One region of the Dyella marensis genome, then DNA from elsewhere that is predicted to be linked to it. Evidence: predicted binding sites of a transcription regulator. Region 1 holds the regulator's gene; the other holds the start of a gene.
The links. The regulator HrcA, encoded in region 1, represses chaperone genes, less so after heat shock. The targets are predictions, from matches to a motif close to TTNGCACTCNNNNNNNNNGAGTGCNAA.
Positions count from the first base shown of each region.

Region 1 (11,206 bases):
AACAGGAAGGCGGTGAGCATGGGCTTCGAATCCTAGGCCGGGCGAGCGGATAACCGATGGCAACGACGCACCTCGCCCGGCCGGGCAAGCGCGTCGCGCCAAAGGTCTCGCCGGGCATGCGGCCACCGTGACCGGTAGCGGCTGCCATTCGCGCCATGAAGCCGAAGCTTCAAGTCTGTTGACGCGAATTCCTCTGGTGGTGGAAGCGAAGCTTCCGGGAGCGAGGATGGCTACTCCCCAATGACAACGGGCGGCATGGTAGCGGCGCCGCCGGGCCGCAGCAAGCCGCTCAGCGCCGCAGGCGCTCGGACAACATGGTGTCGATGTCCCAGGCGCCGGGCTGGCGGCCGGCCAGCCAGTGCGCGGCTTCGATGGCGCCGCGGGCGAAGATCGAGCGGTCGGTGGCGCGGTGATTAAGTTCCACCCGCTCGCCCTGCCCGATCATCCACACCTCGTGCTCGCCGACGATGTCGCCGCCGCGCACCACGGCAAAGCCGATGCTGCCGTGCTCGCGCGGACCGGTGGTGCCTTCGCGGGCGTAGACGGCGCTGTCGCTCAAGGACAGGTTTCGTCCGGCAGCCGCCGCTTCGCCCAGCGCCAGCGCAGTGCCGGAGGGCGCGTCCACCTTGCGGTTGTGGTGGGCTTCGAGAATGTCCAGGTCCCAGTCCGGCAGGGCCGCCGCGGCTTCGCGCACCAGGCGGCGCAGCACGGCCACGCCGAGGCTGAAGTTGGCGGCGCGCAGTACGGGGATCTCGTGCGTGGCGGCGGCGAGTTGATCCTGCAGCGCCTGATCCAGCCCCGTGGTGCCGGTGACCAGGGCGATCCCGTGCGCACGGCAGTGCGCAAGCGCGGCGCCGAGACCAGCGGGGCCGCTGAAATCGATCGCCACCTCCGGCGCCACGGCCGGCCATTCGCGCGTGTAGCGCAGGCCTTCCTCGCCGGCATGCACCGGCTCGCCCAGCCGCGACGACGAGGCCAGCGCCGCCACCACCTCGAACCGGGCGTCGTCCTTCAGCAGGTCCAGCAAGGCGCGTCCCATGCGGCCCGTGGCGCCGACGACGGCGAGGCGGAGAGGACGGCTCATGCGGGAACTCCTGCGGACGGTGAAGCGGCGATGCTAGCGCCGGCACGCGCCGGCGCAACATCCCGACAAAGATCGGCTGTTACGACGTGACGCGCGACCAGAACTGCTTCACGCCATCCACCCAGGTCTTGGCGCGCGGCGTGTGCTGGTCGGCGTCGTCATGGGTGAAGGTGGCTTCCAGCTGCTCCATCAGCTCGCGCTGCTGCCTGGTCAGGCGCACCGGCGTTTCCACCACCACGTGGCAGATCAGGTCGCCCGTGCGCCCGCTGCGCACCGACTTCACGCCGCGGCCGCGCAGGCGGAACTGCTGTCCCGTCTGGGTTTCCGGCGGCACCTGGATCGACACCTCGCCTTCCAGCGTCGGCACCAGCAGCTCGGCGCCGAGCGCGGCCTGGCCGAAACGGATCGGCAGCTCGCAGTAAAGATCGTTGCCCTGGCGCTGGAAGATGGCGTGGTCGCGCACGTGCACTTCCACGTACAGGTCGCCGGCCTCGGCGCCCGCGCCGCCGGCTTCGCCCTGGCCGGTGAGGCGGATGCGGTCGCCCGTGTCCACGCCGGCCGGAATGCGCACCGACAGCGTGCGGTTTTCTTCCAGGCGGCCTTCGCCGCGGCAGGGGCGGCAGGGTTTCTCGATGGTCTGGCCGGCGCCGCCGCAATGCGGGCAGGTCTGCTGGATCGAGAAGATGCCGTTCTGCATGCGCACGCGGCCGTGGCCGTTGCAGGTGCGGCACTGCGCGGTCTTGCCGTCTTCGGAGCCGGAGCCGTTGCAGTGGTGGCAGTTCACCTGGGTCGGCACCTGGATGTTCTTCTCGACGCCGAACACGGCTTCCTCGAGATCCAGTTCCATCAGGTAGCGCAGGTCGGCGCCGCGGCGCGTGCGTCCGCGCCCGCCGCCGCCCATGCCGAAAATGTCGCCGAAGATGTCGCCGAAGATATCGCCCATGTCGCCGAAGCCGCCGGCGCCGCGCCCGCCCATGCCGCCTTCGAACGCGGCGTGGCCGTGCTGGTCGTACAGCGAGCGCTTCTGCGGATCGGACAGCACTTCGTAGGCCTCCTTGGCCTCCTTGAACTTCTCCTGCGCATGGGGATCGTCCGGACAGCGGTCCGGGTGGTACTTCATCGCCAGGCGGCGGAAGGACTTCTTCAGTTCGACCTCGGTCACCGTCCGTTCGACGTCGAGGATTTCGTAATAGTCGCGCTTGCTCATGCTGGTTTCCGACTTGGATCGCTGCTTTCCATGAATCGGCGGCGATCCATGACTCTCCTCACGAAACAGCCCGCGCCTCGGTTTCCCCAGGCGCGGGCTGCGTCAGATCGGCCATGACGGCCGCTCCATCACTTCTTGTCGTCGCCCTTCACTTCGGTGAACTCGGCATCGACCACGTCATCGGCCGCACCGGAAGCGCCGCCCTGCTGACCGGCCTGCGGACCGCCGGCACCGGCGCCCTGGGCCGCCGCGTTCAGCGCCTGCGCGGCCTGCTCCAGCTTCTCGATCTTCGCCTCGATCGCGGCCTTGTCGTCGCCGTCCTTCGCCTTCTCGAGCTCCGACAGCGCGCCTTCGATCGTGCTCAGCTGCTCGCCCGGCACCTTGCCGCCGTGCTCCTTCAGCGCGCTGCGCGTGGCATGCACCAGCTGGTCGGCCTTGTTGCGGGTGCTGACCAGTTCCTGGAACTTGCGGTCTTCTTCCTTGTTGGCCTCGGCGTCCGCGACCATGCGGGCGATCTCCTCCTCGGACAGGCCCGAGCCGGCCTTGATCTCGATCTTCTGTTCCTTGCCGGTCTTCTTGTCCTTGGCCGACACGTGCAGGATGCCGTTGGCGTCGATGTCGAAAGTCACTTCGATCTGCGGCATGCCGCGCGGCGCGGCATCGATGCCGGTGAGGTCGAACTTGCCCAGCGACTTGTTCGCGCTGGCGCGCTCGCGCTCACCCTGCAGCACGTGCACGGTCACCGCGGTCTGGTTGTCGTCGGCGGTGGAGAACACTTGCGAGGCCTTGGTCGGCACCGTGGTGTTCTTCTCGATCAGCTTGGTCATCACGCCGCCCATGGTCTCGATGCCCAGCGACAGCGGGGTCACGTCCAGCAGCAGCACGTCCTTGACCGAACCGCCCAGCACGCCGCCCTGGATCGCGGCGCCCACGGCCACGGCCTCATCGGGGTTGACGTCCTTGCGCGGCTCCTTGCCGAAGAAGTCCTTCACCGACTCCTGCACCTTGGGCATGCGGGTCTGGCCGCCGACCAGGATCACCTCGTCGATGTCCGAGACGCGCAGGCCCGCATCGTTCAGCGCGGTGCGGCAGGGTTCGATGGTGCGCTTGACCAGGTCTTCCACCAGCGCTTCGAGCTTGGCGCGGGTCAGCTTGATGTTGAGGTGCTTCGGACCCGAGGCATCGGCCGTGACGTACGGCAGATTCACTTCGGTCTGGTGGCTGGAGGACAGCTCGATCTTGGCGCGCTCGGCGGCGTCCTTCAGGCGCTGCAGGGCCAGCGGATCCTTGCGCAGGTCCATGCCCTGGTCCTTCTTGAACTCTTCCACCAGGTAGTCGATGACGCGCAGGTCGAAGTCTTCGCCGCCCAGGAAGGTGTCGCCGTTGGTGGCCAGCACCTCGAACTGCTTCTCGCCGTCGACGTCGGCGATCTCGATGATCGACACGTCGAAGGTGCCGCCGCCCAGGTCGTACACCGCGATCTTGCGGTCGCCGCCCTTCTTGTCCAGGCCGTAGGCCAGGGCCGCCGCGGTCGGCTCGTTGATGATGCGCTTCACTTCCAGGCCGGCGATCTTGCCGGCGTCCTTGGTGGCCTGGCGCTGGCTGTCGTTGAAGTAGGCCGGCACGGTGATCACCGCTTCGGTGACCGGCTCGCCGAGATAGTCCTCGGCGGTCTTCTTCATCTTCATCAGCACCTTCGCCGAGATCTCCTGCGGCGCCATCTTCTTGCCATCGGCGGTGCTGACCCAGGCGTCGCCGTTGTCGTGCGCGACGATGCCGTACGGCACGATGTGCAGGTCTTTCTGCACTTCGGCGTCGGTGAACTTGCGGCCGATCAGGCGCTTCACCGCGTAGAAGGTGTTCTTCGGGTTGGTCACGCTCTGGCGCTTGGCGGGCGCGCCCACCAGCACTTCGCCGTCCTTGGTGAAAGCGACGATCGAAGGCGTGGTGCGATCGCCTTCCGAGTTCTCGATGACCTTGGCCGTGCTGCCGTCCATGATGGCGACGCAGGAGTTGGTCGTACCCAGGTCGATGCCGATGATCTTGCCCATGTCTGTATGCTCCGAATCTCGATGCGGCCCCGCGGCCGCGATGTCTGGTCAAATGGGGCCCGGCTCAGGCGATTCAACGCGCCGGCGGACCCTTCTCTGGTGTTTTGAAGCTGTCGGCGTGGCCGCGTTCAGGCGGCCAAACCCAGGTCAGTCCTTGGCGACCGCGACCAGCGCGGGACGCAGCAGGCGGTCGTTCAGCACGTAGCCCTTCTGCAGCACGCTGACCACCGTGTTCGGCGCCTTGCCCGGCGCTTCCACCATGCTCACCGCGTGATGGCGCTCCGGATCCAGCGGCTGGCCGACCGGGTCGACCTGCACGAGGCCGTTGTTCTCGGCGATCTTCAGCAGCGACTTGAGCGTGAGCGCGATGCCCTCGCGCACGCTGGCCACGTCGCCGCCTTCCACCGTCAGGCCCATTTCCAGGCCGTCGTACACCGGCAGCAGCTCGTTGAGCAGCTTTTCGTTGGCGAAGCGGCGGGCCTGCTCCACGTCGCGGTGCAGGCGGCGGCGCTGGTTCTCGATCTCGGCCTTCTCGCGCAGCACGGTGTCGCGCAGCTCCGTGTTGGCGGCTTCGAGTTCGGCGACCCGGGCCTTCAAGGCCTCGAGTTCGGCGTGGGCCTGCGCGTCCGGCGCGTTGGCCTCGGGCGCCCCGCTGGGCACCTGCTGGTCGTTGTTCTGCATGAAAGACTCCAAAACCCAAACATGGCCGGCACGGCGTGCCGACCTCCCTACATTGCGCGGGTAACCCCGCCTCCCGTGGCGGTTATAAGGCCGTGGCGGCGCGATTCAAGGCGTCGCTCAGCACGCCGGCCGTGGCCTGCACGACCGGGATCACCCGCTCGTAGGCCATGCGGGTGGGGCCGATCACCCCGACCGCCCCCAGCACGCGCCCCTGGGTGCCGTAGGTGGCGGTGACCACGCTGCAGCCGTCCAGTGCCGCGAAGCCCGATTCCTCGCCGATGAACAGCCGCACGCCCGGCGCCCGGGCGCACACTTCCATCAGCTGCAGCAGCTCGTTTTTCTTCTGGAACGCCTCGAACAGCTCGCGCAGGCGCTCCAGGTTGGCCAGTTCGGCGTAGCCCATGAGGTTGGTCTGGCCGCTGACCAGCACGTCGTCGCTCTCGCTCTGCGGCGCGAACGAGGCGGCGGCGAGCTCCACCGTGCTGGACATCATCCGGTTCAGTTCGCTGCTGGCCTCGCGCAGCTCGCGCAGCAGGTGGGCGCGGATGTCGTCCAGGCGCAGCCCGGCGAAATGCGCATTGAGGTAATTGGCGGCCTGTTCCAGCTCGCCCGGGTCCAGCGGCTTGGCCAGCTGGATCACGCGGTTCTGCACCTGGTTGTCCGAGAACACCAGGATCACCAGCACGCGCGCCTCCGGCAGGGCCACGAAGTCGATATGGCGCAGCGGGAAATCCACCTGCCGCGGCACCGTGACCACGCCGGCGAAATGGGTCATGGCCGAGAGCAGGCTGGACACGTTGCCCAGCAGGTCGCGCGTGGTGGTGGGGCCGGCCGGCAGCTCGCGCTGCAGGCGGGCCATTTCCTCGTGCGGCAGCGGCTGCAGCTCGATCAGGCTGTCCACGAACAGGCGCAGGCCGCGCGGCGTCGGCACGCGGCCGGCCGAAGTGTGCGGCGAGGCGACCAGGCCGGCGTCTTCCAGGTCGGCCATGATGTTGCGGATGGTGGCGGGGCTGACGTCCAGCCCGGAGGAGCGCGACAGGGTGCGCGATCCCACCGGCTCGCCGTCGGCCAGGTACTGCGCGATCAGCGTGCGCAGCAGCCGCCGGGCGCGGATATCCAGGTCGTGGGCGAGAGGTCGTGACATGCGCGCTGTGGCAATCCGTGAGACGGCTAAGAAATAAGGTTTGGTCCGCTAGTTTGCAAGAAAACCGGACAGGCGGGGGCTGGTACCGGGGGCGTTCAGGCCCGCTCCTCCCCGCCGGGGTCTGCCTTTACAATCCTCCGACTCACCGACGCGATACCCCATGCTTACCTCGCTCTACGTCCGCCATTTCGCAGTAGTAGAAGAAGCCGAGATCGCCTTCGGCCCAGGCCTTACCGTGGTCAGCGGCGAGACCGGCGCCGGCAAGTCCCTGCAGGTCGACGCCCTGCTGCTGCTGGCCGGCGGCCGCGCCGACAGCGGCATGGTCCGCGCCGGCAGCGACCGCGCGGAACTGGCCGCCGAATTCGACCTGGCCGCCCTGCCCGAGGCGCGCGAATGGCTGCGCAGCGAGGAACTGGACGAAGAGGACGGCAGCTGCCGCCTGCGCCGGGTGATCCGCGCCGAGGGCAGCTCGCGCGCCTGGATCAACGGCCGTCCGGCCAGCGCCAGCCAGCTCGGCGAGCTGGCCACCCTGCTGGTGGAAATCCACGGCCAGCACGAGCACCAGGCCCTGCTCTCCCGCGCCCACCAGATGGCACTGCTGGACGCCTACGCCGGCCACGACGAACTGCTGGCCCAGGCCCGCGACAGCGCCGTGCAGTGGCGCGAGGCCGGCGCGCGCATCCGCAAGCTCAGCGGCGGCGAAGACCGCGAGCAGCGCCTGGAACTGCTGCGCCACGAGGCGGCGGAACTGGAGCAATGGGTGCTGGCCCCGGCCGAACTGGCGGAGCTGGAAGCCAGCCACAAGCGCCTGGCCAATGCCGGCCGGCTGGCCGAAGGCGCCTCCGGCGTGGCCGAGCTGATCGACGGCGACAGCGAGCTGGCGCTCAGCCGCGCCCTGGCCCGCGCCCACGCCGACCTGGACAAGCTGGCCGCCCTGGACGACCGCCTCGCCCCGCTGCTGCAGCTACTGGACGACGCCGCCATCCAGCTGGGCGAAGCCGCCGACGGCCTCAATCGCTACGCCCAGGACGTGGACCTGGACCCGGAGCGCTACACCGAGGTCGACACCCACCTCACCCGCCTGCACGAGCTCTCGCGCAAGCACCGCACGCCGGTGTCCGACCTGCACGAGAAAACCGCCGCCCTGCGCGCGGAACTCACCGAACTGGAAGGCGCCGGCGAAGCGCTGGAACAACTCGCCGCCCAGCGCGACCAGCTGCGCCGCGACTACGACGCCGCCGCCACCAGGCTGAGCAAGGCCCGCGCCGCGGCCGCCGCCAAACTGGGCAAGGAAGTCGGCGCGCTGATGTCGGAACTGGGCATGGCCGGCGGCCAGCTGGTGATCGAGCTGGAACCAGCCGGCAGCGACGAACCGGACCCGCAGGGCCGCGAACGCTGCGAGCTGCTGGTCAGCGCCAACCCCGGCCAGCCGCCGCGCCCGCTGCGCAAGGTGGCATCCGGCGGCGAACTGGCGCGCATCAGCCTGGCCATCGAAGTGGCCACGCTGGGCAAGGACACGGTCGGCACCATGGTGTTCGACGAAGTGGACACCGGCATCGGCGGCGCCGTCGCCGAAGTGGTCGGCCAGAAGCTGCGCGCCCTGGGCGGCCAGCGGCAGGTGCTGTGCGTCACCCATCTGCCGCAGGTGGCGGCGCAGGGCCATGCGCACCTGCGCGTGAGCAAGCACAGCGACGGCAGTTCGACGCAGACGCGGATCGAGAAGCTGGATGCGAACGGACGTCGCGACGAGCTGGCGCGGATGCTGGGCGGGGTGGAGATCACCAAGGAGACGCGGGCGCACGCGAAGCAGATGCTGGATAGGGCGCAGACGGCCTGAGCTTTTGCTCGTCATTCCTGCGCAGGCAGGAATCCAGTGACGTCAGCGTCGGATTATCGCGAAAAGCACAAAGGCCATGCCTTTGAACGCCCACGCATTTATCAGGCGCCCCGCTACTGGATTCCGGCCTACGCCGGAATGACGGGAAAGGTTGCGGCCAGCTTTGAACGCTGAAGCCTCAGCCCTTCCCCTCGCGCCGCGGCAACAACCCCCGCTCGCTCGCCATACGGTAAAGATCCAGTTCCGACCCCGCCCCCAGCTTCCCCATCAGGCTGGCGCGGTGGATGTAGACGGTCTTCTGCCCGATCCCCAGCTCACCCGCCACCTGCTTCGGCGCGCGCCCTTCCGCCAGCAGCAGAAACACCTCGCGCTCGCGGCTGGTGAGGCGGTTGATCGGATCCAGCGCCTCGCTCGGCCGTTCGGCGCGGCGCTGGCGCAAATCGGAGCTCAGGAAACACTCGCCCTGCATCACCGCGCGCAGGCCGGCCACCAGCTCCTCCGGCGCCACGCCCTTGGTGACGTAGCCGCTGGCGCCGCGGCGCAGCGCTTCGGAAACATAGGGCTCGCCGTCGTGCATGCTCAGCACCACGATGCGGGTCTGGTCGGCCACGCTGCGCAGGTGCTCGATCAGCGGCAGGCCGCTGCCATCGGGCAGGGAGAGGTCCAGGGCGACCAGGTCGGGGCGGCGCTGGCTCACGGCTTCCACCGCGTCGTCGGCGCTGCGGCACTCGGCCACCACCTCGAGGTCCGGCTCCAATTCGATCAGCCGCTTGAAGCCTTCGCGGACTATGGCGTGGTCATCGACCAGGACAATGCTGTACATGGGTCCGCACTGTATAGCAGCCCCCCGCCCTTTGCCCACGGGCCCACCTCAGCCCCCACGCTGGAATCCTTCTCCCTCCGGCGACCCGAAGGTAGTCCCCGTGGGAGAGAAGGTGGCGGCAGCCGGATGAGGGTCCGGCCGGAGCGACGCACCTCACTCTTGCTCCCCCGCCCCTCGCTCCCCCGTTGGCCGCATGTACCATCGCCGCCATGCTTTCGAGACCCCTGTTCCTGCCCTGGGCCGGCATCTTCGCCTGCGTCGGCTATTTCCTGCTGTGGCTGCTGCTGTGGCCGACCGAGCAGCCATACTGGATGCTGCCCTACGGCCTGCGCTTCGGCGCCCTGCTGCTGTCGCCCACGCGGATGTGGCCGTGGCTGCTGTTCGCCGAATTCGGCGCCACCACCCTGCTGGCGCTGACCCAGGGCATGCCGCTGGGCTGGCAGGGGCTGATCCTGGGCGAGCTGCCGGAACCGGTCGTGGTGACGCTGTGCCTGTGGCTGATGCGCCGCGCGCAGCTGCACGTGAGCATGCGCGACCCGGAAGACGTCTCGCGCCTGCTGCTGTCGGCGGCGTTCACCGTGGCGGCGACCACGGTGGTGGATGCGGCGATCCTCACCGCCGTGCACGCCGTGCCTTCCTCGCAGCTGCTGATGCGCGCGCTGGGCCAGGACCTGCTGGGCAATTACGTCGGCACCTTGCTGGTGGTGCCGCTGCTGATCATGCTGTTCCGCGCGCATCTGGAGCATCGCGCGCTGGCCAACCTCACCATGGACGGCCTGCTGGTGATGCTGCCGGCGCTGGCGATTCTGCTGCTGCTTTCTTCGCACCCCGCGCCGCAACCGCAGTTCGCGCGCATTCTGTCGCTGGCGCCGGTGCTGTTCTTCGCGTTCCGCCACGGCTGGCGCGGCGCCAGCCTGGCCATGCTCATTTCCAGCCTGGGCATGACGGTGGTCGACCATTTCGCCGGCCGCCCCGCGCCGGAAGCCCCCGCGCAGCTGTTCCTCGCCGTCGCCGGCACCGGCGCGCTGATGCTGGGCGCGGCCACCGACGCGCTACGCCGCAGCAGCGAGCGCGTGGCCGAGCAGAACGTGTACCTGGCCGCGGTGAATCGCCGCCTGGACCAGCTCGCCCGCCAGCTGCGCGACGCCGCGCGCGGCAACCTGCAGGCCGAGGAAAACCAGCGCCGCCACATGGCCGCCGAACTGCACGACGAACTCGGCCAGAACCTCACCGCGATCTCCACCCACCTGAAGCTGGCGCAGGCGCGCCTGGCGCAAGCGGGCATGGACGATATCGGCCTGTCGATCAACGGCATCCTGGGCCATATGCGCCGCGCGCTGCATCGCCTGCTGGACGACCTGCGCCCCGCCGTGCTCGACGAATTCGGCCTGTTGCGCGCGCTGGACGAAGGCCCCATCCGCGATCTGCTCGCCACCGCCGGCGTCATCTACCGCACCGACCTGCACGGCGACCCGCGCCTGCTGGACGAAGACACCCGCACCGCCATCTACCGCCTGGTGCAGGAGAGCGCGACGAATGCGGTGAAGCATGCGCAGGCCTCCACTTTCCAGCTGCGTTTGCGCATCGGCGAGCGCCAGGGCGGCGCGCTGGCGCTGTTGGATATCCGCGACGACGGCGTGGGCCTGCCCACCCGCATGCCGCGCGGCGGCCGCGGCCTGCAGGGCATGCGCGACCGCGTGACCTCGCTGGGCGGCGTATTCCGCCTGCGCCCGGAATCGCAGGGCGTGCACCTGCGCATACTGCTGCGCAGCAGCAATGCGAACGGCTTCACACAGCGTTTGTAAACCGTTCCAGAAAGTTCCCACTTCTAGGAAATTTTCCAATACCGGGCTCGTGAACAGCTCGTTAGCATCCTTCCCATCGATGTGGGGGAGCCACCATCGCAAGATGGTGAGCCATGCCAACCGTGGGGACGGTGGGCATGAAGAACGGCAGGAAGCCGTTCCTCCGCTACCGGAGGGCATAGCCTGACAAACTGGCGAGCAATTCGCCCCGTCAGGAAGCCGATCGGTAGCGGATCAGCCGCCGGGTGGACAGGAGTCCTCCCGCGGCTTTTTTTATGGGCGAAGGTTTTTCCGCCGCCCCCCTCCAGGAATGAGTCCCTTCTCCCCTCCGGGGAGAAGGTGGCGGCAGCCGGATGAGGGGCCGCTCTAGCCACGGGCTTTCTACGAAGCGAGGAAAAGCTCTTCAGGGCTTTTCTCGACCCTCAGCGCCCCGCTCCGCCCGCCCCCTCACCCCAGCCCTCTCCCCGGAGGGGAGAGGGGGCAAAAGAAAAGCCGGTGGCTATGCCACCGGCCTTTTCCAATCCCACCGAACCTCAACGCGCCCGCGGCTTCGGCCTCACATACAGCACCAAGC
Region 1 covers NZ_CP064029.1:2,095,821-2,107,026, reverse strand. Annotated here, with positions in the region: gene ISN75_RS09335 (sodium:calcium antiporter) at 1-20, opposite strand, end outside; yybP-ykoY riboswitch at 59-251, opposite strand; gene dapB (4-hydroxy-tetrahydrodipicolinate reductase) at 290-1,084, opposite strand; gene dnaJ (molecular chaperone DnaJ) at 1,164-2,291, opposite strand; gene dnaK (molecular chaperone DnaK) at 2,420-4,384, opposite strand; gene grpE (nucleotide exchange factor GrpE) at 4,490-5,023, opposite strand; gene hrcA (heat-inducible transcriptional repressor HrcA) at 5,106-6,167, opposite strand; gene recN (DNA repair protein RecN) at 6,328-8,004, shown strand; gene ISN75_RS09300 (response regulator transcription factor) at 8,183-8,827, opposite strand; gene ISN75_RS09295 (MASE1 domain-containing sensor histidine kinase) at 9,037-10,632, shown strand; gene fur (ferric iron uptake transcriptional regulator) at 11,166-11,206, opposite strand, start outside.

Region 2 (11,206 bases), 1.6 Mb from region 1:
TTCCGCCGCCTCGCGCGCTTGTTCACCGGCCGCTGAACCTGCTTGCCGCCGCGCACGCCGATCGCGTCGCGGCGGCCTGCGCGGTGATCGTTTTGCTGCGCGCATCCCTTATCCTTGCGGGCAGTGCGGCATCAGGGATCGAGGACACGCGGTGATCCGCTTCGACCAAGTCAGCAAACGCTACGAGGGCGGCCATGAGGCGCTCTCGCAGCTGTCTTTTCAGGTGGCGGCGGGCGAGATGGCCTTCGTCACCGGCCATTCGGGCGCCGGCAAGAGCACGCTGCTGAAGCTGCTCGGGCTGATCGAGCGCCCGTCGCACGGCAGCATCTCGCTCGATGGGCAGAACCTGGCCAAGATCGGCCGCGGCGGCATTCCCAAGCTGCGCCGGCGCATCGGCATGGTGTTCCAGGACCATCGCCTGCTGATGGACCGCACCGTCTTCGCCAACGTGGAACTGCCGCTGGTGATCGGCGGCGTCGCCCCGGCCGAGCGCGGCCGGCGCGTGCGCGCCGCGCTGGAGAAAGTCGGCCTGCTCGCCTACGAGCGCCAGCTGCCGGCCACGCTGTCCACCGGCGAGCAGCAGCGCGTGGGCATCGCCCGCGCCATCGTGGCCAAGCCCACCTTGCTGATCGCCGACGAACCCACCGGCAACCTCGATCCGCAGCTGGCGGTGGAAATCATGGGCCTGTTCGCCGAATTCCAGCAGGTGGGCACCACCGTGCTGATCGCCAGCCACGACCTGCCGCTGATCAAGCGCATGCGCAAGCGCGTGGTGGTGCTGGACCACGGCCGCCTGGTGGCGGACATCGCCTCGGAGGAGGTGCTGTGAGCGCCCCGCAGAACCTCGACGCGCCGATCGTGGCCGAGCCGAACCGGGTCGAACGCAGCCGCCCGCGCCCCGTCGCCAGCTGGCGCGACCACCACGCCTGGAGTGCCGGCGCCAGCCTGCGCCGCTTGATGGCGCGCCCGGTCGGCACCTTGCTGACGGTGGCGGTGATGGCGCTGGCGCTGGCCCTGCCGCTTACTTTCTATCTGCTGCTGGGCAATGTGCAGCAGCTCGGCGCGGCGCTGGGGCAGAACCAGGCCGTGTCGGTGTTCATGCAGCCGGGTCAGACCGGGCCGGCGGTGGAGCTGATGGCGACCAAGCTGCGCGAGCGCGCGGACGTGGCCTCGGTAACGATCAAGAGCCCGCAGCAGGGCATGGACGAACTGGCCAGGATGCAGGGCTTCTCCGGCGCGCTGAACACGCTGGACAGCAATCCGCTGCCGTATGCGGTGGAAGTGCTGCCCAAGCCCGGCGCCAACGCCGACGACGTGGCCCGCCTGGTCACCGACCTGCGCGCCCTGCAGGGCGTGGACCTGGTGCAGGACAGCGGCACCTGGCGCCAGCGCCTGGACGCGCTGCTGGGGGTGGGCAACCGGGTGGTGCTGATCCTGGCCGGCCTGCTGGCGCTGGCCGTGCTGCTGGTGGTGGGCAATACGGTGCGCGTGGATATCGCCAGCCGCAGCGAGGAGATCGGCGTGCTGATGCTGATCGGCGCCAGCGGCGCCTTCGTGCGCCGGCCTTATCTGTACGCGGGCATCTGGTACGGCCTGTTCAGCGGCGTGCTGGCCGCCGGCATGGCGCTGCTGATCGAGATGGCGCTGGCCGAGCCGGTGACACGGCTCGGTCATGTCTACGAGGGCAAGCTTCAGCTCGGCATGCTGCCGCTGTGGCTGCTGGGCGCGGTGCCGCTGGCCGCGGCGGTGCTGGGCTGGCTGGGCGCGCGCCTGGTCAGTGCCTGGCAGCTGCGCAAGGCCGCTTAGGACAATAACGAAAGTGACGCCGGTCGCAGGCAGCTGCCGCGCCGGCAGGGCAAGATGCCCGGATGAGAGGGCGCAAGGGGGCGTCCATCGATGGTTCGGCAAGGAGGCCGCTGAGCGTGGATGGATCGGTCAATGAGTGAAGGTTTCAGCAACCGCATCGTCAGCGCCGCGCCGCGCGTGCTGGTGGTGGACGGTTCGAAAGTGGTGCGGCAGCTGATCAGCCGCGTGCTCAAGGTGGAGCTGCCGGACGCCGAGGTGGTGGGCTGCGCGAGCGGTGCGGAAGCGCACCAGCTGCTCGAGGGCGGCGTGTTCGACTTCATCACCATTGCTCTGCGCCTGCCGGACATGGACGGCCTGGAGCTGGCGCGCTACGTGCGCGAATCGGCGCCGCAGATCTATGTGCCCATCGTGGTGGTGTCCGGCGACGTCGACGACCGCCTGCACCGCCGCACCCTGGGCGAGCACGTCACCGATTACTTCGACAAGTCGCTGGGTTTCCAGGCGCTGGCCGAGTTCATCCGCGGCTATGTGCGCCCGGAAAGCTCGGCCGAGGGCGAGGTGCTCTACGTGGAGGACAGCCGCGTGGTCGCCCTGGCCACCCGCCGCATCCTGGAAAAATACGGCCTGACCGTGCGCCACGTGATCAGTGCCGAGGACGCACTCGCCTGGCTGGATGTGGCCAAGGCGCAGGGCCAGATCGGCGCCGACCTGGTGCTGACCGACGTCAGCCTGAAAGGCGAGCTCACCGGCGGCGACCTGCTGGAGCGCATCCGCCGCGACTACGCCTACGGCAAGGGCCGCCTGCCGGTGCTGGTGATGACCGGCGACGAGAATCCCGCCAACCAGGCCGCGCTGCTCAAGGCCGGCGCCAACGACCTGGTGGAGAAACCGATCGAGGAGAAGCTGTTGATCACCAAGGTGCTGTTCCAGCTGCGCGTGGCGCGGCATCTGCGCCAGCGCGACGACCAGGCCGCATGAACGAGGGCCGGGTCAAGCTGGAGCCGTCCTGGAAGGAGCGCATCGGCGCCTATCTGGAGCGGCCGCAGATGCAGGCGCTGTCGGCCTTCCTGCGCAGCGAGAAGCAGCACGGCAAGGTGATCTTCCCGCCCGGGCCGGAGATCTTCGCCGCGTTCGAGCACACGCCGTTCGAGCAGGTGCGGGTGGTGATCCTGGGGCAGGACCCTTACCACGGCCCCGGCCAGGCGCATGGGCTGTGCTTCTCGGTGCGGCCGGGCGTGCCGACGCCGCCATCGCTGCAGAACATCTTCAAGGAGATCCAGCGCGACCTGGGCATCGCCCCGCCGGACCATGGCTGCCTAACCCCCTGGGCCGACCGCGGCGTGCTGCTGCTCAACGCGGTGCTGACGGTGGAGCAGGGCCAGGCCGCCGCGCACCAGGGCAAGGGCTGGGAGGGCTTTACCGACGCCGCCATCGACGCGCTCAACCGCGAGCGCGAAGGGCTGGTGTTCCTGCTGTGGGGTTCGTATGCGCAGCGCAAGGGGCAGCTGATCGACAGCAGCCGGCACTGCATCCTGCGCTCGGTGCACCCGTCGCCGCTGTCGGCGCACCGGGGGTTCCTGGGCTGCGGGCACTTTTCCGCGGCCAACCGCTATCTGGAAGAGCACGGCCAGGCACCGATCGACTGGTCGCTGCCCCGGCGCAGCGAACTGGCCGCCTGACGGCGAGGAGGGTGCCGGCGGCACCCTCCGTGGAGTCCCCTGCGATCAGGGAGCCCGCGGCGCCAGCGGCGGGGGCAGGGCGGTGGCCGTCGAGGTGGCGGACAGGTCCGGCCGGTACGGCCGCACGTCCAGCAGGGCGCGGCGCTGGGCCGCGGTGGCGGACGGCTCGCCGCACCAGGCCAGGCAGGTGGAGTACTGCGCCATGCATGCGGCGATGTTCGCCGCATTGTTCGGGTCCTTGTTGACGCAACCCTGGTAGCCCTTCAGGCACACCGTACAGTTCGGCTCGGCGGCGACGGAGCCGGCGAACAGGCCCGCCACGCCGGTGGTCGCGGCGATCAACAGCCATTTTGCAACGCGCATCTGGTTTGCTCCTTGGAGAGTGAATGTCCGCATGGAACGCCCGGCACCCCGCCGGGCCGGTCGATGGGACGCCTCCGGGACGCCGCCTGTCTGTCGGCGCAGCCCCCGCCGCACGGTAGGAAAAGCCTTACGTGAACCTTGCGATGAGGTTCGATTAACGGGGACTTGAGGGCCGGGCGGCTACCGTGGCCTGCGTCTGGACAGGAACCCCGTATTCCTGTACGATTCGGTTCAATAAAGCAGCCGGGATCACCCGCTGAGGAACTCCCGACCGCTTTAGCACTCTCACTGAGGGAGTGCTAAGCTGAATTCGACCCCAGGAGGATCCACACATGTCTCAAGCTTTGGTGACCGCCAACCTGCCGGTGCCCAGCGTCGTCGGCAGTCTGGATGCTTATATTTCGGCGGTACACCGCATCCCGGTGCTCAGCCAGGAAGAAGAGCAGGCGCTGTCGCGCCGCTATCAGGAAGAAGAAGACCTCGCATCCGCCCGCAAGCTGGTGATGTCCCATCTGCGCTTCGTGGTCCACGTGGCCCGCGGCTACAGCGGCTACGGCCTGCAGATCGGCGACCTGATCCAGGAAGGCAATATCGGCCTGATGAAGGCGGTCAAGCGCTTCGACCCGGACCAGGGCGTGCGCCTGGTCAGCTTCGCGGTGCACTGGATCCGTGCCGAAATGCACGAGTTCATCCTGCGCAACTGGCGCATCGTCAAGGTGGCCACCACCAAGGCGCAGCGCAAGCTGTTCTTCAACCTGCGCAAGAGCAAGAAGCGCCTGGGCTGGATGAACGCCGAGGAAGTGCGCGTGGTGGCGAAGGACCTGGGCGTGCCGGAAGCGACCGTGCGCGAGATGGAAGCCCGCCTGTCCGGCCGCGACATCGGCTTCGAAGCCCCGGCCGACGCCGATGATGACGCCAAGCCCGCGCCGGCCGCGTTCCTGATCGACGAAGGCGCCGACCCGTACGACAACATCGCCGACGCCGACCAGGCCGACAACCAGCTCGAAACCCTGAGCGACGCCCTGCAGAAGCTGGACCAGCGCTCGCGCGACATCATCCAGCGCCGCTGGCTGAACGAGGAAAAGGCCACCCTGCAGGACCTGGCCGACGAGTACGGCGTGTCGGCCGAGCGCATCCGCCAGGTCGAGGCCAATGCGATGAAGAAGATGCGCGGCCTGTTCGCCGCCTGATTCTCCGTTGCAGCGTTACGATTGCCGACGGCCCCACCCGGGGCCGTCGGTTTTTTGCGACACGACAGATAGACGTCCGGACGTCCATAGCCATGCCCAGAGTCCTGGTCATCGAAGACGACGAGGTTACCGCCCGCGAGATCGTGGCCGAGCTCAGCGTGCACGGCATGACCGCCGAATGGGTGGCCGATGGCCGCGAGGGCCTGGCCCGCGCCAGCGCCCAGGCCTACGATCTGATCACCCTGGACCGCATGCTGCCCGGCCTGGAAGGCATCGAAGTGGTCGAGGCGCTGCGCCGGCAGCAGATCGAAACGCCGGTGCTGATGATCAGCGCGCTCAGCGAAGTGGACGACCGCATCCGCGGCCTGCGCGCCGGCGGCGACGATTACCTGACCAAGCCCTTCGCCCCCGACGAGATGGCCGCGCGCGCCGAAGTGCTGCTGCGCCGCCGCCAGCCGCAGCCGCACGACACGCGCCTGCGCGTCGGCGAGCTGGAACTGGACCGGGTGCGCCACGTCGCCTTCCGCAACGGCCAGCCGCTCACCCTGCAGCCCACCGAATACCGCCTGCTGGAATACCTGATGCGCCATTCCGGCCAGGTACTCACCCGCACCATGATCTTCGAGGCGGTGTGGGGCTTCCATTTCGACCCCGGCACCAATGTGATCGACGTGCACATCGGCCGGCTTCGGCGCAAGATCGACGGGTCCGGCCAGGTGCCGCTGATCCGCACCGTGCGCGGCACCGGCTACATGATCACCTCGGCACCCCAGAACGCGGCGGCCCCGCCGTGAGGTTATCGGCATGAATCGCCCCAACGCCTGGCGCTCCGCCACCTCCCGCCTGATCCTGATCTACGGCGCGCTGTTCGCCGTGTGGGGCCTGGTGCTGGTCGGCGTCATCCAGTGGGAGACCACGCGCTATCTCAATACCGTGATCGACCAGATGCTGGAACAGCGCATGCACTATCTGGCGAACACCGACACCTCGCGCCTGCCCGCCACGGTGGACGCCGCCATCACCATCGACCCGCACGGCGTGATGTCGGTGGGCCTGTTCGACGCCGCCGGCAAGCCGCTGGCCGGCAATATCGCGCGCATGCCGGCGGAGCTGGCCGCCGACAGCAAGGTGCGCCTGCTGGCGCAGGGCCTGCCGCGCCCCGACCGCGACGGCAGCCGCGTGCGCGCCCGCGCGCTGGCCACGAAGCTCGCGGATGGCCGCGTGCTGGTCATCGCCAAGGACAACAGCACCGTCGACGGTCTCGGCGCCGTGGTGTGGCGAGCGCTGCTGTGGGCAGTGTCGCTCACCATCATTCCCGGCCTGCTCGGCGGCTTCCTGCTGCGCCGCGGCCCGGAAAAACGCATCCGCATGCTGCAGCAGGCCACCGATCCGATCCGCCAGGGCGACCTCGCCAAGCGCCTGCCGGTGAGCAGCCGCGGCGACGAAGTCGACGTGCTGGCGGCCATCGTCAACACCATGCTCGACGAGATCGAGCGCCTGATGAACGAAGTGAAGGGCGTCTGCGACAACATCGCCCACGACCTGCGCACGCCGCTCACCCGCCTGCGCGCGCGGCTGTACCGCGCGCAGCAGCAGCTGGCCGAGCAGCCCGAGGCCGCGCTGCTGGAAGCGAGCATCGTCGACATCGACCAGGTGCTCGGCCGCTTCCGCGCGCTGCTGCGCGTATCGGAACTGGAAGACGGCCGGCGCAGCGCCTGCTTCGACGAGGTGGACCTGGGCAGCGTGCTGCAGCAGGTGCACGAGTTCTACGCGCCGGTGGCGGAGGACCGCGGCCAGCCTTTCGTGCTCGATATCGAACCCACGGTGTCCGTGCGCGGCGACGCCCATCTGCTGTTCGAGGCGCTGGCCAACCTGGTCGGCAACGCCATCAAGTTCACCCCCGCCGGCGGCGAAGTGCGCCTGCGCGCGCGCATGGACAGCCGCGGCCCGCGCATCAGCATCCTGGACCAGGGCCCCGGCATCCCCGCGAACGAGCGCGATGCCGTCACCCGCCGCTTCTACCGCGGCGATAACAGCCGCGCGATGCCCGGCTCGGGCCTGGGCCTCAGCATCGTCAGCGCGATCGTGCGCCTGCATGGCTTTGCGCTGGATATCGGCGAGCAGAAGGAAGGGCCCGGTTCGCGTATTACGCTGTACGGCTATACGGTGAAGCCGGGGGAAGTGCCGGGTACCTGCCTGTCGCGCACGGTGCAGGCGCCGCTCGACGAAGCAAGCCTTCTCCCCTCCGGGGAGAAGGTGCCGGCAGGCGGATGAGGGGCGGGTGCTTGCGGTAGCGCCGCTACGAAGAGAAGAAAGGCTCTTACGTCTCTTGCGACCCTCAGCCTAACGCTCCGCCCGGCCCCTCACCCCAGCCCTCTCCCGGGAGGGGAGAGGGGGCTAGGTCGTCTCGGCGTGGGGGGTAAATCAATAATGAAAATATCTTCATCCGGATAACCGAACGCCCGGCCAGGGTGCCGTGGCAAAATTTCGCGACGCAACATTCGCGCTCGGAATCCCCCGCATGCTTGGCATCGTCCGGATCGCGCTCTCGCGGCCCTACACCTTCGTCGTTCTCGCCCTGCTGATCATGATCATCGGCCCGCTGTCCGCGATGCGGACGCCGACCGATATCTTCCCGGACATCAAGATTCCGGTGATCAGCGTGGTGTGGCAGTACACCGGCCTGCCGCCGGACCAGATGGCGGGGCGCATCGCCTCGCCGTTCGAACGCGTGCTCACCACCACGGTGAACGACGTCGAGCACATCGAGGCGCAGTCGATCAACGGCTTCGGCGTGATCAAGATTTTCTTCCAGCCGACGGTGGACATCCGCACCGCCAACGCGCAGGTCACCGCGGTCGCGCAGACCCTGCTGCGCCAGCTGCCGCCGGGCATCACGCCGCCGCTGATCCTCAACTACAACGCCTCCACCGTGCCGATCATCCAGCTGGCGCTGTCGGGCAAGGGGCTGAGCGAGCAGAACCTGGGCGACCTCGGCACCAACGCGGTGCGTCCGGTGCTCACCTCGGTGGCGGGCGCGTCGATCCCGTATCCGTTCGGCGGCAAGACGCGCCAGGTGCAGATCGACATCGATCCGGCCGCGCTGCAGGCGCGCGGCCTGTCGGCGCAGGACGTGGCCAATGCGCTGGCCGCGCAGAATCTGATCGTGCCGGTGGGCACGCAGAAGATCGGCGAATACGAATACACGCTGCAGCTCAACAACGCGCCGTCGGACATCCGCGCGCTGGGCGACCTGCCGATCAAGACGGTCAACGGCACCACCGTGTACATCCGCGACGTGGCGCAGGCGCGCGACGGCAACCCGCCGCAGAGCAATATCGTGCACGTCGACGGCGGCCGCTCGGTGCTGATGACGGTGCTGAAGAACGGCTCGGCCTCGACCCTGGCCATCATCGACGGCGTCAAGCAGAAACTGCGCGACGCGAAGGACAGCTTCCCCGACACCTTGCAGATCGCGCCCATCGGCGACCAGTCGCTGTTCGTGCGCGCGGCCATCGGCGGCGTGGCGAAGGAAGGCATCATCGCCGCGGCGCTGACCAGTTTGATGATCCTGCTGTTCCTGGGCAGCTGGCGCTCCACCGTGATCATCGCCACCTCGATCCCGCTGGCGATCCTCGGCTCCATCATCGCGCTGTCGGCGGTGGGCGAGACGCTCAACATCATGACCCTGGGCGGCCTGGCGCTGGCGGTGGGCATCCTGGTGGACGACGCCACGGTCACCATCGAGAACATCAACTGGCACCTGGAACACGGCAAGGACGTGGAGACCTCGATCATGGACGGCGCGCGCCAGATCGTGACGCCGGCCTTCGTCTCGCTGCTGTGCATCTGCATCGTGTTCGTGCCGATGTTCTTCCTGGAAGGCGTGGCGCGCTTCCTGTTCGTGCCGATGGCCGAAGCGGTGATGTTCGCCATGATCTGCTCGTTCATCCTGTCGCGCACCCTGGTGCCGACGATGGCGAAGTACCTGCTCAAGCCGCACGCGCCGCACACCGACGAGCACGGCAACAGCGCTGCGCTGCCGCCTTCGTCCAACCCGCTGGTGCGTTTCCAGCGCAGCTTCGAGGCGCGCTTCGAGCGCGTGCGCGCGGCCTACCGCGACCTGCTGGCGATGGCGCTGGAACACCGGCGCGTGTTCGTCGGCGGCTTCCTCGCCTTCGTGGTGGCTTCGTTTGCGCTGGTGCCGTTCCTGGGCCGCAACTTCTTCCCCGCGGTGGATGCGGGCCAGATCCTGATGCACGTGCGCGCCCCGATCGGCACGCGCGTGGAGGAGAGCGCCACCATCTTCGCCAACGTGCAGGCGGCGATCCGCCGCATCGTGCCGCCGGAGGAACTGGGCACGGTGGTGGACAACATCGGCCAGCCGATCAGCGGCATCAACACCGCCTACAACAACACCGGCACGATCGGTTCGTGGGACGGCGACATCCAGATCGCGCTCAACGAAGGCCACCGGCCCACCGCCGGGTACGTGCGCCGCATGCGCGAAGAATTGCCGCGGCAGTTCCCGGGCGTGACCTTCTCGTTCCCGCCGGCGGACATCATCAGCCAGATCCTCAACTTCGGCTCGCCCGCGCCGATCGACCTGCAGATCCGCGGCAACAACCTGCCGCAGAACTTCGCCTACGCCAACACGCTGCTGCGCGAGATCCGGCGCGTGCCGGGCGTGGCCGATGCGCGCATCCAGCAGTCGCAGGCCAACCCCACCTTCGCCGTGGACGTGGACCGCACCCGCGCCCAGCTGCTGGGCGTGACCGAGCGCGACGTCACCAACAGCCTGGTGGTGAACCTGGCCGGCTCCAGCCAGGTGGCGCCGACCTTCTGGCTGAATCCGCAGAACCAGATCTCCTACCCGATCGTGATGCAGACGCCGCAGTACAAGCTCGATTCGCTGTCGGCGCTGGAGAACATCCCCGTCACCTCCAGCGGCGGCGGCAGCTCGCAGCTGCTCGGCGGCCTGGCCACGATCAAGCGCGGCACCAGCAATGCGGTGGTGAGCCAGTACAACATCCAGCCGATGGTGGAGATCTTCGCCACCACGCAGGGGCGCGACCTCGGTGCCGTGGCGGCGGATATCCAGAACATCGTCGCCGCGCACGCCAAGCAGCTGCCGAAGGGTTCGTCCACCGCGCTGCTGGGCCAGGTCAAGACCATGAACAGCGCGTTCTCCGGCCTGATCTTCGGCCTGCTCGGCGCGGCGGTGCTGATCTATCTCTTGATCGTGGTGAACTTCCAGTCGTGGAGCGATCCGTTCGTGATCATCACCGCGCTGCCCGCGGCGCTGGCCGGCATCGTGTGGATGCTGTTCGCCACCGGCACCACCTTGTCGGTGCCGGCGCTCACCGGCGCCATCATGTGCATGGGCGTGGCCACGGCGAACTCGATCCTGGTGGTGAGCTTCTGCCGCGAGCGCCTGGCCGAGCACGGCGACGCGCATCTGGCGGCGATGGAGGCCGGCTTCGTGCGCTTCCGCCCCGTGCTGATGACCGCGCTGGCGATGGTCATCGGCATGGCGCCGATGGCGCTGGGCCTGGGCGAGGGCGGCGAGCAGAACGCCCCGCTGGGCCGCGCCGTGATCGGCGGCCTGATCTTCGCCACGGTCGCCACGCTGTTCTTCGTTCCTGTCGTCTTCCGCATCATCCACGCGCGGCATGGCCGCGCCGCCGACCCGGCTTCGGTTTCCGGAGAGCCCGTCCATGTCTAACGCTCCTCACACCCCCCGTCCCGTGCCGGTGCACCGCCTGCGCCGCGCCGGCATCATCGGCGCCGTCGTGGTCGTCGCCGTGGTCGCCGCCGGCGTGGTCACCCGCGCCAACGACGCGCGCAAGCTCAAGGACTGGACCGACCAGCAGGCCGTGCCCACGGTGAGCGTGGTGCCGGTCGAACGCAGCGCCGCCGGCGCCTCGCTCGATCTGCCGGGCCGCCTCGAAGCCTATGCGCGCGCGCCGATCTATGCGCGCGTCAGCGGTTACCTGAAATCCTGGAAGGTCGACATCGGCGCGCCGGTAAAGGCCGGCCAGCTGCTGGCGGAAATCGAAACGCCGGACCTGGACCAGCAGCTGCTGCAGGCCAAGGCGGACCTGGCCAGCGCCGAAGCGAATGCCGCGCTGGCCGCCACCACCGCCAAGCGCTGGCAGGCCATGCTCG
Region 2 covers NZ_CP064029.1:467,414-478,619, forward strand. Annotated here, with positions in the region: gene ISN75_RS01970 (DEAD/DEAH box helicase) at 1-36, shown strand, start outside; gene ftsE (cell division ATP-binding protein FtsE) at 152-829, shown strand; gene ftsX (permease-like cell division protein FtsX) at 826-1,806, shown strand; gene ISN75_RS01985 (response regulator) at 1,939-2,784, shown strand; gene ung (uracil-DNA glycosylase) at 2,781-3,485, shown strand; gene ISN75_RS01995 (hypothetical protein) at 3,531-3,848, opposite strand; gene rpoH (RNA polymerase sigma factor RpoH) at 4,181-5,038, shown strand; gene ISN75_RS02005 (response regulator transcription factor) at 5,131-5,832, shown strand; gene ISN75_RS02010 (sensor histidine kinase) at 5,843-7,312, shown strand; gene ISN75_RS02015 (efflux RND transporter permease subunit) at 7,560-10,763, shown strand; gene ISN75_RS02020 (efflux RND transporter periplasmic adaptor subunit) at 10,756-11,206, shown strand, end outside.
Region 2: rpoH (RNA polymerase sigma factor RpoH) is a predicted target of HrcA. The motif match lies at 4,125-4,151, and genes of this name have one in related genera.